Regions from separate parts of the Azospirillum thiophilum genome, predicted to be linked through region 1. Evidence: predicted binding sites of a transcription regulator. Region 1 holds the regulator's gene; the other holds the start of a gene.
The links. Region 1 encodes PhoB, which activates phosphate uptake and scavenging genes when phosphate is short. Its sites were predicted from a motif close to TNTCATAAAACTGTCA; they were not measured.

Region 1 (7,768 bases):
CAGCTGACCCTCCTTGCCCTGATCCTGGCCCTGCTCACCGTCATCGGCTTCCTCGCCGGCCGGTCGCGCGCGGCGGCGTCCGTCGGCGGCCGGGTTGCGGAGCTGCATTCGGTCCCCTCCTATCACGGCGTCTATGTCGCGCTGTGGGCCGGGCTGCCGGCGCTGCTGCTGTTCGTGGCCTGGACGGCATCGGAAGGCTGGCTTGTCCTGCAACTGGTGCTGTCCGGCCTGCCGGAGCGGCTGACCGCTGGCGACGGCCAGTCCGCCGTCCTCTTGAAGGCCGACATCCTCAACCTCGCCCGCGGCATCGCCACCGGGCGCGAGCCCGACCCAGCGGTGGCCGAGGCGGCGCGGCGCTATGCCTCCTTCCGCGATCTTGCCGACTGGAGCCTGCTCGCCATCGGCGCCAGCCTTGCCGTCGCCGGGCTCGCCTGGGGCCGCCATCGCATCGGCCCGGACCTGCGCGCCCGCCCGGCGGTCGAGCGGGTGGTGCGGGTGGCGCTGGTGGTCTGCTCGCTGGTCGCCATCCTGACCACGGTCGGCATCGTCCTGTCGCTGCTGTTCGAGGCGCTGCGCTTCTTCGCCGTGGTCTCGCCGCTCGACTTCCTGTTCGGCACCCATTGGAGCCCGCAGATGGCGATGCGGGCCGATCAGGTCGGGTCCAGCGGCTCCTTCGGTGCGATTCCGCTGTTCGCCGGCACATTGCTGATCACCGTGGTCGCCATGCTGGTGGCGGTGCCGGTCGGGCTGATGGCGGCGATCTACATGTCCGAATATGCCGGGCGCGGCATGCGCACCTGGCTGAAGCCGGCGCTGGAGATCCTGGCCGGCATCCCGACCGTGGTCTACGGCTTCTTCGCGGCGCTGACCATGGCGCCCTTCGTTCGCTCGGTCGGCGAGGCGCTCGGGCTGGACGTCAGCTCGGAATCGGCGCTGGCCGCCGGGATCGTCATGGGGGTGATGATCATCCCCTTCGTCAGCTCGCTGTCGGACGATGTCATCAATGCGGTGCCGCAGAGCCTGCGCGACGGCTCCTACGGCCTGGGCGCCACCAAGTCGGAGACGATCAAGCAGGTGGTGCTGCCGGCGGCGCTGCCCGGCATCGTCGCCGCGGTGATGCTGGCGATCAGCCGCGCCATCGGCGAGACGATGATCGTCACCATGGCGTCCGGCCTGACCGCCAACCTGACCGCCAACCCGCTGCAGGCGGTGACCACCGTCACCACGCAGATCGCCACGCTGCTGGTCGGCGACCAGGAGTTCGACAGCCCGAAGACGCTGTCGGCCTTCGGCCTCGGCCTCGTGCTGTTCCTTGTCACGCTCTGCCTCAACATGGTCGCCCTGCGGGTGGTCCGGACCTATCGGGAAAAATATGACTGACCTTCTCGAACAGGACATCTCGGCCGCCCCGCCCTCCCCCGCCCCGGCCGCCACCTCGAAGTCCCGCCACAGGAGCGAGGCCTTCGCCCGCCGGCTGCGCGCCCGCCATGCCGCCGAGCGCCGGTTCCGGCTGGCCGGGGCCGCCGCGGTGGCGCTGGCGGCGCTGGTGCTGGTGCTGCTGCTGGGATCGATCGTCGCCCGCGGCGGCAGCGCCTTCTGGGAGACGCGGATCCGGCTGGAGGTGACGCTGGACCCGGCGGAGGTCGCCGACCGCAACTACACCGTCCTGCTGCGCCGGGCGCTCCATGCCCAGTTCCCGCAGGTGACCGACCGCGCCGGCCGCCGCGTGCTGAACGAGCTGCTGTCGTCCGGCGCGCCCTACGAGCTGGAGGCGATGGTCGCCGGGGACGCGTCGATCATCGGCACGACGCGGACCGTCTGGGTGCGTGCCGACGACGAGATCGACCAGCTGGTGAAGGGCCGCTATCGCCGCGACCTTCCGGAGAGCGAACGTGGTCTGAGCGACGCCAAGATCGCGGCAGCCGACACCCTGATGGCCGGCGGCGCGCTGGCGCAGGGCTTCAACACCACCCTGTTCACCGCCGGCGACAGCCGCGAGCCCGAACAGGCCGGCATCGGCGGCGCCATCGTCGGCTCGCTGCTGACCTTGCTGGTGACCATGGCGCTGTCGGTGCCGGTCGGCGTCTCCGCCGCGGTCTATCTGGAGGAGTTCGCGCCGAAGAACCGCTGGACCGACCTGATCGAGGTCAACATCAACAACCTCGCCGCGGTGCCGTCGATCATCTTCGGCCTGCTCGGGCTGGCGGTGTTCCTCGGCTTCTTCGGCATGCCGCGCTCGGCCCCGCTGGTCGGCGGCCTGGTGATGGCGCTGATGACGCTGCCGGTGATCATCATCGCGTCGCGCGTCGCGCTGAAGTCGGTGCCGCCCTCGGTCCGCGAGGCGGCGCTGGGCATCGGCGCCTCGCCGCTGCAGACGGTGCTGCACCATGTGCTGCCGCTGGCGATGCCCGGCATCCTGACCGGCACCATCATCGGCATGGCCCGCGCGCTGGGCGAAACGGCGCCCCTGCTGATGATCGGCATGGTCGCCTTCATCGTCGACGTGCCGCATGGCCTGACCGACAGCGCCACGGTGCTGCCGGTGCAGATCTACATGTGGGCCGACAGCCCCGAACGTGCCTTTACCGAGCGCACCTCGGCGGCGATCCTGATCCTGCTCGGCGTCCTGATCCTGCTGAACGGGGCGGCCGTCGTCCTGCGCAAGCTTTTCGAAAGGCGGTGGTGAGCGTCATGAGCATCCAGACCCAACTGAAGCTGCGGCCCCGCACCGACCGGCGCAGCGGCGGCGCCATCGCCAGCAAGATGACGGCAACCGGGGTGAAGGTGTTCTACGGCGCCAAGCAGGCGTTGAAGGGCATCGACCTCGACATCCAGGAGAACCGGGTGCTGTCGCTGATCGGCCCGTCCGGCTGCGGCAAGTCGACCTTCCTGCGCTGCCTGAACCGGATGAACGACACCGTCGAGGGCTGCCGGGTCGAGGGGCGGATCGCGCTGGACGGCGAGGACGTCTATGGCAAGGCCGTCGACGCGGTGCAGCTGCGCGCCCGCGTCGGCATGGTGTTCCAGAAGCCCAACCCCTTCCCGAAATCGATCTACGACAACATCGCCTATGGTCCGCGCATCCACGGCCTTGCGTCCGGCCGCGACGAGCTGGACGAGGTGGTGCAGACCTCGCTGAAGCGCGCCGGCCTGTGGGGCGAGGTGAAGGACCGCCTGCGCGAACCGGGCACCAGCCTGTCGGGCGGCCAGCAGCAGCGGCTGTGCATCGCCCGCGCCGTCGCCGTCAGCCCCGAGGTGATCCTGATGGACGAGCCCTGTTCGGCGCTCGACCCCATCGCGACCGCCCATATCGAGGAGCTGATCGACGAGCTGCGGGCCAACTACACCATCGTCATCGTCACCCACAACATGCAGCAGGCCGCCCGCGTGTCGCAGCGCACCGCCTTCTTCCATCTCGGCGAGATGGTGGAGTGCGACGACACCGAGGAGATCTTCACCAACCCGCGCGACGAGCGCACCCAGGGCTACATCACCGGCCGCTATGGCTGACCCTTGCCGACGCCTCCGCCCCCTCCCTCCCTGTTGAAAAGGCTGTGCCATGCCGGTTAACGTCGAGACGCGCGCTGTGAACGGAGCCTCCATGAACGCGGCCCTCAAGCCGCTCGTCCTGATCGTCGAGGACGAGGCCGATATCCTGACGCTGCTGAAGTACAACCTGGAAAAGGAAGGCTTCCGCGTCGCCACCGCCAGCGACGGCGAGGAGGCCCTGCTGGCCGCCGGCGAACAGACGCCGCACATCGTGCTGCTGGACTGGATGCTGCCGCTGATGAGCGGGCTGGAGGTCTGCCGCCAGCTGCGCCGCAACGCCAAGACCCGCGACATCCCGATCATCATGCTGACCGCCCGCGGCGAGGAGGGCGACCGGGTGCGCGGCCTGAATTCCGGCGCCGACGACTACATCACCAAGCCCTTCTCGCCGACCGAGCTGGTGGCCCGCATGCGTGCGGTGCTGCGCCGCGCCTCCCCCGGCATGACCGACGAGGTGCTGACCTTCGCCGACGTGACCATGGATCTGGCTGCCCACCGGGTTCGCCGGAACAGCCGCGACGTACACCTGGGCCCGACCGAATTCCGCCTGCTGCGCCATTTCATGCAGCATCCCGGCCGGGTGTTCTCACGCGAGCAGCTGCTCGATCTGGTGTGGGGCCACGACGTGTATGTCGAGCCGCGTACGGTCGACGTACACATCCGCCGCCTGCGCAAGGCGATGAACGAAGAGGACGAGCTGGACCTGATCCGCACCGTACGTTCGGCGGGGTATGCGCTGGATACGAAGTCGATGTGAGGGGTTCTGCATCGATTTCCCCCTTCCCATCCCTCCCCCGCTGTCGCGGGAGAGGGGGCAGGATCCTTGTCGGGATGAGGGTATGCAAAGGAGTGGCGGAGTTCCCTCTCCCGCGATCGGACGGACCTTCGGTCCGCCGAGAGCGGGGGAGGGTTAGGGAGGGGGCAACGCTGATGATCCTGCTCTTCACCGACTTCGGCCTCTCCGGCCCCTACACCGGCCAGATGAAAGCGGTGCTGGCGCAGAACGCGCCCGGCGTCCCCGTGATCGACCTGTTCGCCGACGCCCCCGCCTTCGACCCGCAGCTGTCCGCCTACCTGCTTGCCGCCTACGCTCCGGCCTTCCCTGCCGGAAGCGTCTTCCTCTGCGTCGTCGATCCCGGTGTCGGAACCGACCGGCGGCCGGTGATGGTGGAGGCCGACGGGCGCTGGTTCGTCGGGCCGGACAACGGGCTGTTCGCCTTGGTCGCCCGCCGCGCAGCGTCGCTGAACACCTGGACCATCGACTGGATCCCGGATCGGCTGTCCGCCAGCTTCCACGGCCGCGACCTGTTCGCCCCCGTCGCTGCCGCGCTGGCGACCGGCCGTCCGGTGGAACGCAGCCCGCTGCCGGGTGCCGCCATCGACCGGCCCGGCTGGCCGGACGAGCTCGCGCGCATCGTCTATGTCGACGTGTACGGCAATGCCATGACCGGGATGCGGGCCGGCGCCCTGGCCGCCGATGCGGTGCTGACCGTCCCCGGAACCCGCATCGCCCGCGCCCGCACTTTCGGGGCGGTCGGGGCGGGAGAGGCGCTGTGGTACGAAAACTCGAACGGGCTGGCCGAGATCGCGGTCAATTGCGGGCGTGCCGACCGGGTGCTCGGACTCGAGGTCGGCGATGACGTGACGGTCGACTCGTGAAACCGGCGTCCTGAAAACGAAACCGCCCGGAAGCGGTGGCTTCCGGGCGGCGGCTTGTCCGATAATCCTGGTCCGAAGGCAACGCCGGACCCCGAGCGACGGTCCTCGGGGTTAGTCGTTGTTGCGCTGGCCCAGGAACTGCAGCAGGAACTGGAACAGGTTGATGAAGTCCAGGTACAGCGTCAGGGCGCCCATCAGGGCGAGCTTGCCGGTGCTCTCGTGATCGTAGCCCTCGGCGTAGCTTTCCTTGATCGACTGGGTGTCGTAGGCGGTCAGGCCGGTGAAGATCAGCACGCCGATGGCCGAGATCGCGAAATGCAGGGCCGGCGACTGGAAGAAGATGTTCGCCAGGCCGGCGATGACCAGGCCGATGATGCCCATCATCAGGAACGAGCCCATCTTCGACAGGTCGGCCTTCGTGGTGTAACCGTAGAGGCTCATCGCCAGGAAGGTCGCGGCGGTGACGAAGAAGGTCAGCGCGATCGACGCCCCGGTGAAGACCAGGAAGATGGCCGACATCGACAGGCCCATCGCGCCGCAATAGGCCCAGAAGATCATCTGTGCCGATGCGAAGGACAGGCGCTGGATGCCGAAGGACAGCACCATGACGAACGCCAGCGGGGCCAGCATCACCACCCACTTCAGCGGCGTGCCGAAGATCGCCGCCATCATGGCCGGGCTGGACGACACCAGCGCGGCGACCAGGCCCGTCAGGATCAGGCCGGCGCCCATGTAGTTGTACACGCGCAGCATGTGCTGGCGCAGGCCTTCGTCGAAGTATCCCCGATCTGTCGCGCGGCCTGCGGTCGCGAAGCGGTTATAGGTCGGGTCTGCCATGTTGGTTTCCTCGGTGGAATAGGGTGATCCCGTCGCCATGACATATTGGCGAGTCCGCAATGCGGTTCAATAGGAATCGTTCGCGCTTTTCCAAGATGAAAAAGCTTTCACGATTCCTTTTTCCTGCGGCTTTCTGCCACGGCGATCACTCGTTCCGAAGCAACGGCGCCGACGGCTGGCCCAACGCCCGCCAAGTACCATAGAACCCGAAAGCGAGCGTGATCGCGGTGCTGAGCAGCGCGGTGGTGACGACCGCCGACGGCAGGAAGCTCCATTCCCAATGCATCAGGAAGCGCAGCACCGCCCAGGCGGTCAGCGTTCCGATGCCACCGGCGATGATCGCGGTTAGCAGGCCGAGCAGGCCGTATTCCAGCAGGAAGGCGCGCAGCACGTCGCCGCGCGTCGCCCCCAGCACCTTCAGCACCACCGCGTCGTAGACCCGGCGGCGGTGTCCGGCAGCGACCGCGCCGGCCAGCACCAGCGTGCCGGCGGCCAGCGTGATGCCGGCGACGATGCGAACCGCGGTGCCGATATGGCCCAGCATGTCCGCCACCGTGTCCAGCGCGTCCTTCACCCGCACCATCGTGATGTTGGGGAAGCGCTGCAGCACGCCGCGCTGCACCTGCGCCTCGGCCTCCGGCGTGGCGCGGACGGTGGCGATCCAGGTCTGCGGCGCCCCTTCCAGCGTGCCGGGGGCGAAGACCATGGTGAAGTTGATCGCCATGCTGGTGAAATCGGCGGCGCGGACGTTGGCGACCTTCGCCTCGATGCTGCGGCCCAGGATGTTGACGAGCAAGGTGGCGCCGGGGCCGATGCCGAAGGCGTCGGCGACGCTCTGGTGGATGGAGATCAGCGGCGGCCCGGCATAGTCGGCCGGCCACCAGCTGCCGGCGGTGACGGTCGAATGCTCGGGCAGGGTCGCGGAATAGGTGATGCCGCGGTCGCCGGCCAGGATCCAGGCCTGTTCCGGGTTGACCAGCGCCTTTTCGGCCTCCTGCCCGTTCACGCTCTCGATCCGGCCGCGCAGGCTCGGCACCGCCTCGAAGTTGCTGGCGCCGGGGATGCCGGTGACGAGATCGCGCAGGGGATCGAACTGGTCGCGCTGGATGTCGACGAAGAAGAAGCTGGGGGCGTCCTGCGGGATGGTCTCCGACACCCGGCGGGAGAAGTTGCCCTGGATCAGCGCGATGGCGACCAGCACCGTCAGACCGAGGCCGAGCGACAGCACCACCGCCCCGGTCGGATTGCCCGGCCGGTGCAGGTTGGCGAGCGCCAGCCGCAGCTCCGGACGCCGCACCCGGCCCAATCCTCCCTGGCCGACGCGGGCGGCGCCCCAGGTGACCAGCGTCGCGGCGGCGCGGAAGGCGATGAAGGTGGCGATGGAGCCGCCGACGAACCACAGGGCGAACAGCTTGTTGTGCGCGGTCAGCACCGCCAGGCCGGCGAGCGCCAGGGCGGACAGGACCATCGCCACGGTGTAGGGCGTGCGCGGCCGACCGGCCGCCGGGGCGATGACGTCGCGGAACAGGGCGCCGGCCGGCACCTCCCGCGCCCGGCCGAGCGGCCAGAGCGAGAAGGTCAGCGCGGTCAGCACGCCATAGAGCGCCGCGAGCGCCAGGGCGCCGGGATAGACGCCGATCTGCGCCGACACCGGCAGCACGCCGTCGAGCAGCCGGCCCAGCGCCAGCGGCGCCACCGCCCCCAGCGCCAGCCCGATGACGAT
Region 2 (7,768 bases), on a different replicon from region 1:
AGTGACGGCAATGAACGTCCCAGTCCCGGCCCCCAAAATCAAGCGCGGACGTTCCCGGCTCCAACCGAAGGTCGTCGGCAAGCCATCATCGTGGGACCGACTCCCGGACATGACTGCAGCGGCGGCAGGCCGGATTATTCAAGACTGACGGGACCACGCCTCGACGGGGCGGGCCTGCAACGACAAAGGGGCCGCCAATCCCGTGGCGACCCCTCCTCCGGCCTGACGGCCCGCCCGAACCCTCAGCCGAACCGGCCAGTGATGTATTCGGAGGTCTTTTCCTTGGTCGGGTTGGTGAAGATCTCTTCCGTGTTCCCGAACTCGATCAGCTCGCCCAGATACATGAAGGCGGTGAAGTTGGAGATGCGGGCCGCCTGCTGCATGTTGTGGGTGACGATGGCGATGCAGTAGTCGGAGCGCAGCTCGTCCACCAGCTCCTCGCACTTGGCGGTGGAGATCGGGTCGAGCGCCGAGGTCGGCTCGTCCAGCAGCAGGACCGACGGCTTGACCGCGATGGCGCGGGCGATGCACAGGCGCTGCTGCTGGCCGCCGGACAGGCTCATTCCGTTCTGGCGCAGCTTGTCCTTCACCTCGTCCCACAGCGCGGCGCGGCGCAGCGAGAATTCCACCCGCTCGTCCATGTCGGCGCGGGACAGCTTCTCGTACAGCTTCACGCCGAAGGCGATGTTGTCGTAGATCGACATCGGGAAGGGAGTCGGCTTCTGGAACACCATGCCGACGCGGGCGCGCAGCAGGTTCAGGTCCTGCTTGGGCGACAGGATGTTGACGCCGTCGAGCAGAACCTCGCCGGTCGCGACCTGCTTGGGATAGAGGTCGTACATCCGGTTCAGGATGCGCAGCAGGGTCGACTTGCCGCAGCCCGACGGGCCGATGAAGGCGGTGACCTGACGGTCGTAAAGCGGCAGCGTGATGTCCTTCAGCGCGCGGTAGCCGTCGTAGAAGAAGTCCAGGTTGCGGACGGTGAACTTCTCGGGCAGGCCGGCTCCGGCGATCGGGCGTTCGGCACCGGCTCCGGCGACCATGCCGGGGGGCATCCTGTGGCTGCCGTGGGCGGGGCTGTTGGCGTCCATGTGGGTCATCGTCATGGTTACTTTCTCGTCGTGCCGAGACCGGCCAGCAGCCGGGCGCCGATGTTGAGGAGCAGGATGGCGACCGTGATCAGCAGCGCGCCGCCCCAGGCAAGCTGGCGCCAATCCTCATAGGGCGACATCGCGTATTGGAAGATGACCACCGGCAGGTTGGCCATCGGCGCATTCATGTCCGCGCTCCAGAACTGGTTGTTCAGCGCGGTGAACAGCAGGGGCGCGGTCTCGCCGCTGATGCGGGCGATGGCGAGCAGGACGCCGGTGATCATGCCGTTGCGGGCCGCGCGGTAGGCGACCATGGTGATCATCTTCCATTGCGGCGCGCCGAGCGCGGCTGCCGCTTCGCGCAGGCTGTTGGGCACCAGCTTCAGCATGTCCTCGGTCGTGCGGACCACGACCGGGATGACGATGACCGCCAGCGCCATGGCGCCCGCCCAGGCCGAGAAATGGCCCATGCGGATGACCATCACCTCGTACACGAACAGTCCGACCATGATCGACGGCGCGCTCAGCAGAACGTCGTTGATGAAGCGTACCACCTCGGCCAGCTTGCTGCCGCGGCCGAACTCGGCGAGGTAGGTGCCGGCCATGATGCCGATCGGCGTGCCGACCAATGTGGCGACCGTGGTCATGACGATGCTGCCGAAGATGGCGTTCAGCAGACCGCCCTCGCCGCCCGGCGGCGGCGTGTTCTCGGTGAACAGGCTGAGGTTGATGGCCGACAGCCCGTTGAAGAGCAGCGTCCACAGGATGGCGACCAGCCAGAACAGGCCGAAGCCGGCGGCCCCGAGCGCCAGGGAGAGGGCCACCTTGTTGACGATGCGGCGTCGGTGATACAGCCCACCGACGGGGGCGGCCATTGTCGCGGAATTGGACATGCTCATGGGCCTCAGACTCCGGCCTTGCGCTGCAGGCGCAGCAGCATCAGCTTGGCGATCGACAGCACGGCGAAGGTGATCAGGAACAGGATCAGGCCCAGCGCCACCAGCGACGCGGTATAGACGTCGCCGACCGCCTCGGTGAATTCGTTGGCGATGGAGGCCGAGATCGTCGTGCCCGGCGCCATGATCGAGGAGCTGATGCGGTGCGCGTTGCCGATGACGAAGGTCACCGCCATCGTCTCGCCCAGTGCGCGGCCCAGCCCCAGCATGACGCCGCCCATGACGCCGGTGCGGGTGTAGGGCAGCACCACGTTCCACACCACCTCCCAGGTGGTCGCGCCCAGCCCATAGGCCGATTCGCGCACCATCGGCGGCACCGTCTCGAAGACGTCGCGGGTGATGGAGGTGATGAAGGGCAGCACCATGATGCCCAGGATCAGCCCGGCGGTCAGGATGCCGATGCCATAGGGCGGGCCCGTGAACAGGTTGCCGATGCCGGGCACCTGGCCCACCGTGGCGATCAGGAAGGGCTGGATCGTCGACTGCATGAAGGGGGCGAAGACGAACAGGCCCCAGATGCCGTAGATGATGCTGGGAATGCCGGCGAGCAGCTCGATGGCGACGCCGAGCGGGCGCTTCAGCCAGGCCGGGCACATCTCGGTGATGAACAGCGCGATGCCGAAGCTGACCGGAATGCCGACGGCCATCGCGATGATGGAGGTCATCAGCGTGCCGTAGATCGGGGCGAGCGCGCCGAATTCTTCGGTCACCGGGTTCCAGACCTCGTTGGTCGCGAAACCGAAACCGAAGACGCGCAGCGCGGGCAGCGCGCCGTCGATCAGCGATACCGTGACGCCACCGAGGATCAGCAGGACGACCAGGGCGAAAAATAGCGTGGCGTTGCGGAAGGCCGCGTCCTGCAGGCGCTGGCGGCGGGCCCGTCGTGTGGTGGAGGCGTGTTCGTCGGTCAAGGCTAGCGCGATCTCGGTCATGGCCGCTCCGTGAGACGTGCGGCGGGAACGGCGAATTCCGTTCCCGCCGGCGGATCAGACCACCGGATGCGCCGGCTGTGCACCGGCGCGTCCGGGGTGGGGTGGCCGGCTTACTTGGCCGAAGCGGTCCAGATCGGCTTGCCTTCGACCTGGATGCTCTGCGACCAGGTCTTCTCGACCATCTCGATCACCGACGCCGGCATCGGGACGTAATCGAGGTCGGTGGCCATCTTGGCCCCGCTCTTGTAGGCCCAATCGAAGAACTTCAGGGCTTCGGCCGAGATGGCCGGATCCTGCGGGTTCTTGTACATCAGGATGAAGCTGGCGCCGGTGATCGGCCAGCTCTCGGCACCCGGCTCGTCGGTCAGCAGGACGTAGTAGCCCTTGGCGTTGGCCCAGTCGGCGTTCGCCGCGGCGGCCTGGAAGGCTTCGATCTTCGGCTCGACGATCTTGCCGTCCTTGTTCTGCAGGCCGAGGTGGGTGATGTTGTTCTGCTTGGCGTAGGCGTATTCGACGTAGCCGACCGAGCCGTCCGTCTGCTTGACCATGTTGGCCACGCCCTCATTGCCCTTGGCGCCGATGCCGGCCGGCCACTGGACCGAGGTGTTGGCGCCGATCTGGGTCTTGAACTTCGGGCTGGTCTTCGACAGGTAGTCGGTGAACAGGAAGTTGGTGCCCGACCCGTCCGAGCGGTAGATCGGAGCGATGGCGGTGTTCGGGAGGTTGACGTTCGGGTTCAGCGCCTTGATCTGGGCGTCGTTCCACTTGGTCACTTCGCCCATGTAGATGTTGGCGAGCACCGTGCCCGACAGCTTGATCTCGCCGCCCTTGACGCCCTTCAGGTTCACCACCGGAACGACGCCGCCCATGATCATAGGGAACTGGATCAGACCGGCCTGCTCCAGCTCTTCCGGCTTCAGCGGCATGTCCGAAGCGCCGAAGGTGACCGTCTTGGCCTTGATCTGCTTGATGCCGCCGCCCGAACCGATCGACTGGTAGTTCAGGCCGGTGCCCGTCTCCTTCTTGTAGGCGTCGGCCCACTTGGCATAGATCGGATAGGGGAAGGTGGCGCCGGCGCCGGAGATGTCGGCGGCCGAGGCGACCGACAGCGGGGCGGCCGACACGGACAGGACGGCCAGGGCACCGAAGGCGGCGCAGCGAACGAACGCCGAGGTCATGGTTTTCACGGCTAAACTCCCGATAGGTTTGGACGGTGTCGTTGGGATCGAGGAAAGCCCGGCCTTGGCCGGACATCGGTACCCGCCTTCTTCGTCGCGGTGACCATAGCCGCGGCCAGTGACGGGTTTGTTTTGTTTACGTGTCAGTTTTATGAAACCAACCCGTGCTTGCCCCTGACCGCCCGCTCATCGCGCGGCCCGGATTTCCTGGAGGAACAGATGCACCGACGAGCCGAGGCTGGTCGCCTCGTGCGACAGGCTTTCGGCAACCTGCAGCACGTCGCCGGCCTGGGCGCGCACCTTGGCCGCGGCCTCCGACAGGCCGGCGACATGGTCGGATGCCGCCTGGGTGCCGACCGCGACGCGGTGCGAGCTGTCGACGATGCTCGCCGTGATGGTCGCCTGTTCCTCGATCGCCGCGGCGATGGCCGAGGCGTTGGATTCGATGCGCTGGACGCTGCCGGTCATGGTCGCCACCACCTCCACGGTCTGGCGGCTGGCCGACTGGGTCGCGGCGATCTGGCGGGCGATCTCGGCGGTGGCCTGGGCGGTCTGGCCGGCCAGCGCCTTGACCTCGCCCGCCACGACGGCGAATCCCCTGCCGGCCTCCCCCGCCCTGGCGGCCTCGATGGTCGCGTTCAGCGCCAGAAGGTTGGTCTGGCCGGCGATCTCGTCGATCAGCCCGACGACGGTGCCGATCTCGCCCGCCGTGCTCGACAGCTCGGCGACGGTGGCCTTGACCTGCTCCGCCCCGGCGGCGGTATCGCCGATGATGCGGGCCGATTCGCCGGTACGCTTGCTGATCTCGGCGATCGACTGCGAGATCTCCGAGGCGGCGGTCGCCACCTGCTGGATCCCGGCGGCCATCTCGCCCGACAGCTCCATCGCCGCGTCGGCGCGGTCGTTGGCGTTGGCGGCGATGTCGGTCAGCGAGCGGGCACGTGCCGCCATCACGCGGGCGGCCTCCGCCAGCGTCTCGACGCTGCTCAGCACGTTGCGCTCGAACTGGTCGGCGATCTCCAGCATGCTGGTGCGGCGGGCGGAGGCCGCGTTGCGCCGCTCGATCTCGACCCGCTCGTGCGCCTCCTCCATCGCGCGGGCATTGGCGATGAAGACGTCCAGCGCCAGCCCCATGTCGGTGATCTCGTCGTTGCCGCCCGCCTTGTGGTCGACCATCAGGTCGCCGCCGGCGACCCGGCGCATGGCGGCGGCCAGCGTTTCCATCCGGCCGACGACGCGGCGCCCGACATAGAGGGTGACGATCATCCCGGCCAGCAGCACGCCGGCGGTCGCCAGCAGGATCTGCACCTCGTTGGTGCGCTCCAGCGCGTCATGGGCGGCGGTCGCTCCTGCCGCGGTCGCCTGCTCGGCCGACTGGACCAGCCCGTCGACCATGGCGGTCAGGGCGGCGCCGGTGCTGCGGTTGCTGTCGATCAGCCCGGCATTGTCGGCATAGGCCTTCAGCTCGCCGCCGCGCAGCGCCAGGATGCCGTCGTCGCCGAAGCCCAGCGCCAGCAGCCGGTCCGACAGCCGGCGGACCTCGCCGCCCAGATCGTTCCCCGACTCCTGCAGCGTGTTGCGGATGGTCGCCGCCAGCGGGTCCAGCGTGCGCCGCGCCGCGGCCAGCCGGGCCGGGGTCTCGGCGTTGCCGGCCTCGGCCAGCTTGCCGGCCAGCAGGTTGGCGTCGGCCATCAGGCCGCTCAGCACGGTGTAGCGGTGCTGTGCCGCCGGGACCATGTTGGTCGACAGATCCTGCATCCGCTCGGCGATGGCGTTGCCCGCCTCGGCGATGCGGCCGCGCGAGTTCAGCATCAGCGGCAGCATGCGGGCGTTGGCGTCGCTGTCGAGCCGGACGATGTCGTCGACGCTGGCCGCCAGCGAGGCCGACAGCTTGGCGGCCTCGGCGTCGGGAATGCCGGGGGTGAGATGGCGGACGCGGCGCATGTAGACGCTGCGGTCGCCGTCGCCGAAGGTGGAAAGCTCGTTGATCGCCGCGACCACCGGGGCCGCCGCCTCGCTCTTGGCCAGCGGGCGCAGGGCGCCCTGCACGTCGGACAGCGCGGAGTCGAAGTCGGTGGAGAGCGACATCACCTTGGACCGGTCGGTCTCGAAGGCACCGATCAGCAGCGACTTGGTCAGCGCCGCCGCGGCGCCGCGCAACTGGAACAGCGGGATCACCGTCTGTCCCAGCTCGCCACCGATCACCGCGGAGGATTGCGAGGTCGTCTCCACCATCGCCGAGATCGCCTGGGCCAGCTGTTCGCGCGAGGCCTGCATGTCCGGCTTCAGCGCCGCCAGCAGCCGGGCATGGGCGTCGCTCAGCTCCGCCAGCCGGGTGCTGCGCTGTTCCTGCAGGCTCAGCCGCCGGCCGGTCGCCGCCTGCAGCGCGTCGATGCTGCCGAGCAGCGAGCGCGCGGTACCCGTCAGCTCCCCGATGCGGGCCGCATCGCCCTGGCCGACCGACAGCCGGGCAAGCTGGCCGTCCAGCATGCCGCGCTGCGCCTCCACCGCGCCGCGCAGCCGGACCAGATCCTCGTCGGAGGACGCGGCGTCGATCAGCGGCCCCAATGCCAGCACGCGGGCGGTGGTTGTGGCCAGCCCGTGCGCGGCGCTCAGAACCGGCACCTGGGTTCCGGTGATGTCGGCGACATGGCCCCTGACCGCACCGTAGGACATCCAGCCGACCACCGCCGCGATGCAGGGCAGCGCAGCCACGGTGCCGAAGGCGATCAGCATTTTCGACTTGATGCCGGACCGCCGGCGCGGGTCGATGCGGTCTGCCATGTGGGCCACCCGTGGCTTGGAGGTTGTCCGTGCCGCGCCCGCGGTTCTCCGCAAGCCGGCCGAGCCCATGGGTAGCCCCTCTGTTTGGATGTTTGAGTGACGGTTCGGTGAAGTTTTCGCTACGCACAATCGAAAGATCGCTGCGCACTACAGATCCGATTGGATCGGTCCTGGTCACGAACTGGAAGCGCGACAGTCATGGTGAATCGGATATGAACATTGGATGCACGCAAAAGCGGCGCCCGTCATTGCCGGGCGCCGCATTATTACGCATCCCAAGGCTGGACTGTCCGTTCCGTCGCCTGGATCATCCCGGTGTTACACGACTTGAATTACGCCGGCGGCGCGGTCCGCAGCAGGCTGTCGCGGCCGGCCTGCCCGGCAAACCAGGCGGCGAGCGCCGGCCTGCCCTCGCGCCAATCCTCATGCCCGAAGCGGAGGTCGAGATAGCCGAGCGCCGCCAGCACCGCCAGCGTGCCGATGCTGTCCTCCCCCTCCAGCAACGCCGCCTCCGCCTCCAACAGGTCAAGCGACCGGGCGACCGCCTTGCGCTGCCGCTCCATCCAGCCGGCCGATTTCTCGCCGTCGGGGCGGTTGGCTTCCAGCCGGCGCAGGATCGCCGCGTCGCAGATGCCGTCGGCAATGGCCTGGAGGCGCAGCGCCGTCCAGCGTGCCGGGCAGGCAGGCGGGAACAGCGGCGCCCGGTCCCCCAGGCTGTCGAGATATTCGGCGACCACCGGGCTGTCGAACAGGGTCGTCCCATCCTCCAGGGTCAGCGCCGGAACCTTGCCGAGCGGGTTGTCCGCCGTCAGGTCGGTGTCGACCGA

Region 2: the regulator PhoB is predicted to act here: its motif matches at 4,299-4,314, upstream of pstS (phosphate ABC transporter substrate-binding protein PstS).

The regions. Positions count from the first base shown of each region.
Region 1 is NZ_CP012401.1:972,434-980,201, reverse strand. It holds gene pstC (phosphate ABC transporter permease subunit PstC) at 1-1,380, shown strand, start outside; gene pstA (phosphate ABC transporter permease PstA) at 1,373-2,686, shown strand; gene pstB (phosphate ABC transporter ATP-binding protein PstB) at 2,764-3,510, shown strand; gene phoB (phosphate regulon transcriptional regulator PhoB) at 3,602-4,306, shown strand; gene AL072_RS04410 (SAM hydrolase/SAM-dependent halogenase family protein) at 4,480-5,208, shown strand; gene AL072_RS04405 (Bax inhibitor-1/YccA family protein) at 5,320-6,045, opposite strand; gene AL072_RS04400 (ABC transporter permease) at 6,191-7,768, opposite strand, start outside.
Region 2 is NZ_CP012406.1:168,133-175,900, forward strand. It holds gene pstB (phosphate ABC transporter ATP-binding protein PstB) at 243-1,106, opposite strand; gene pstA (phosphate ABC transporter permease PstA) at 1,109-1,990, opposite strand; gene pstC (phosphate ABC transporter permease subunit PstC) at 1,996-2,979, opposite strand; gene pstS (phosphate ABC transporter substrate-binding protein PstS) at 3,090-4,157, opposite strand; gene AL072_RS36085 (methyl-accepting chemotaxis protein) at 4,344-6,941, opposite strand; gene AL072_RS29055 (glutathione S-transferase N-terminal domain-containing protein) at 7,274-7,768, opposite strand, start outside.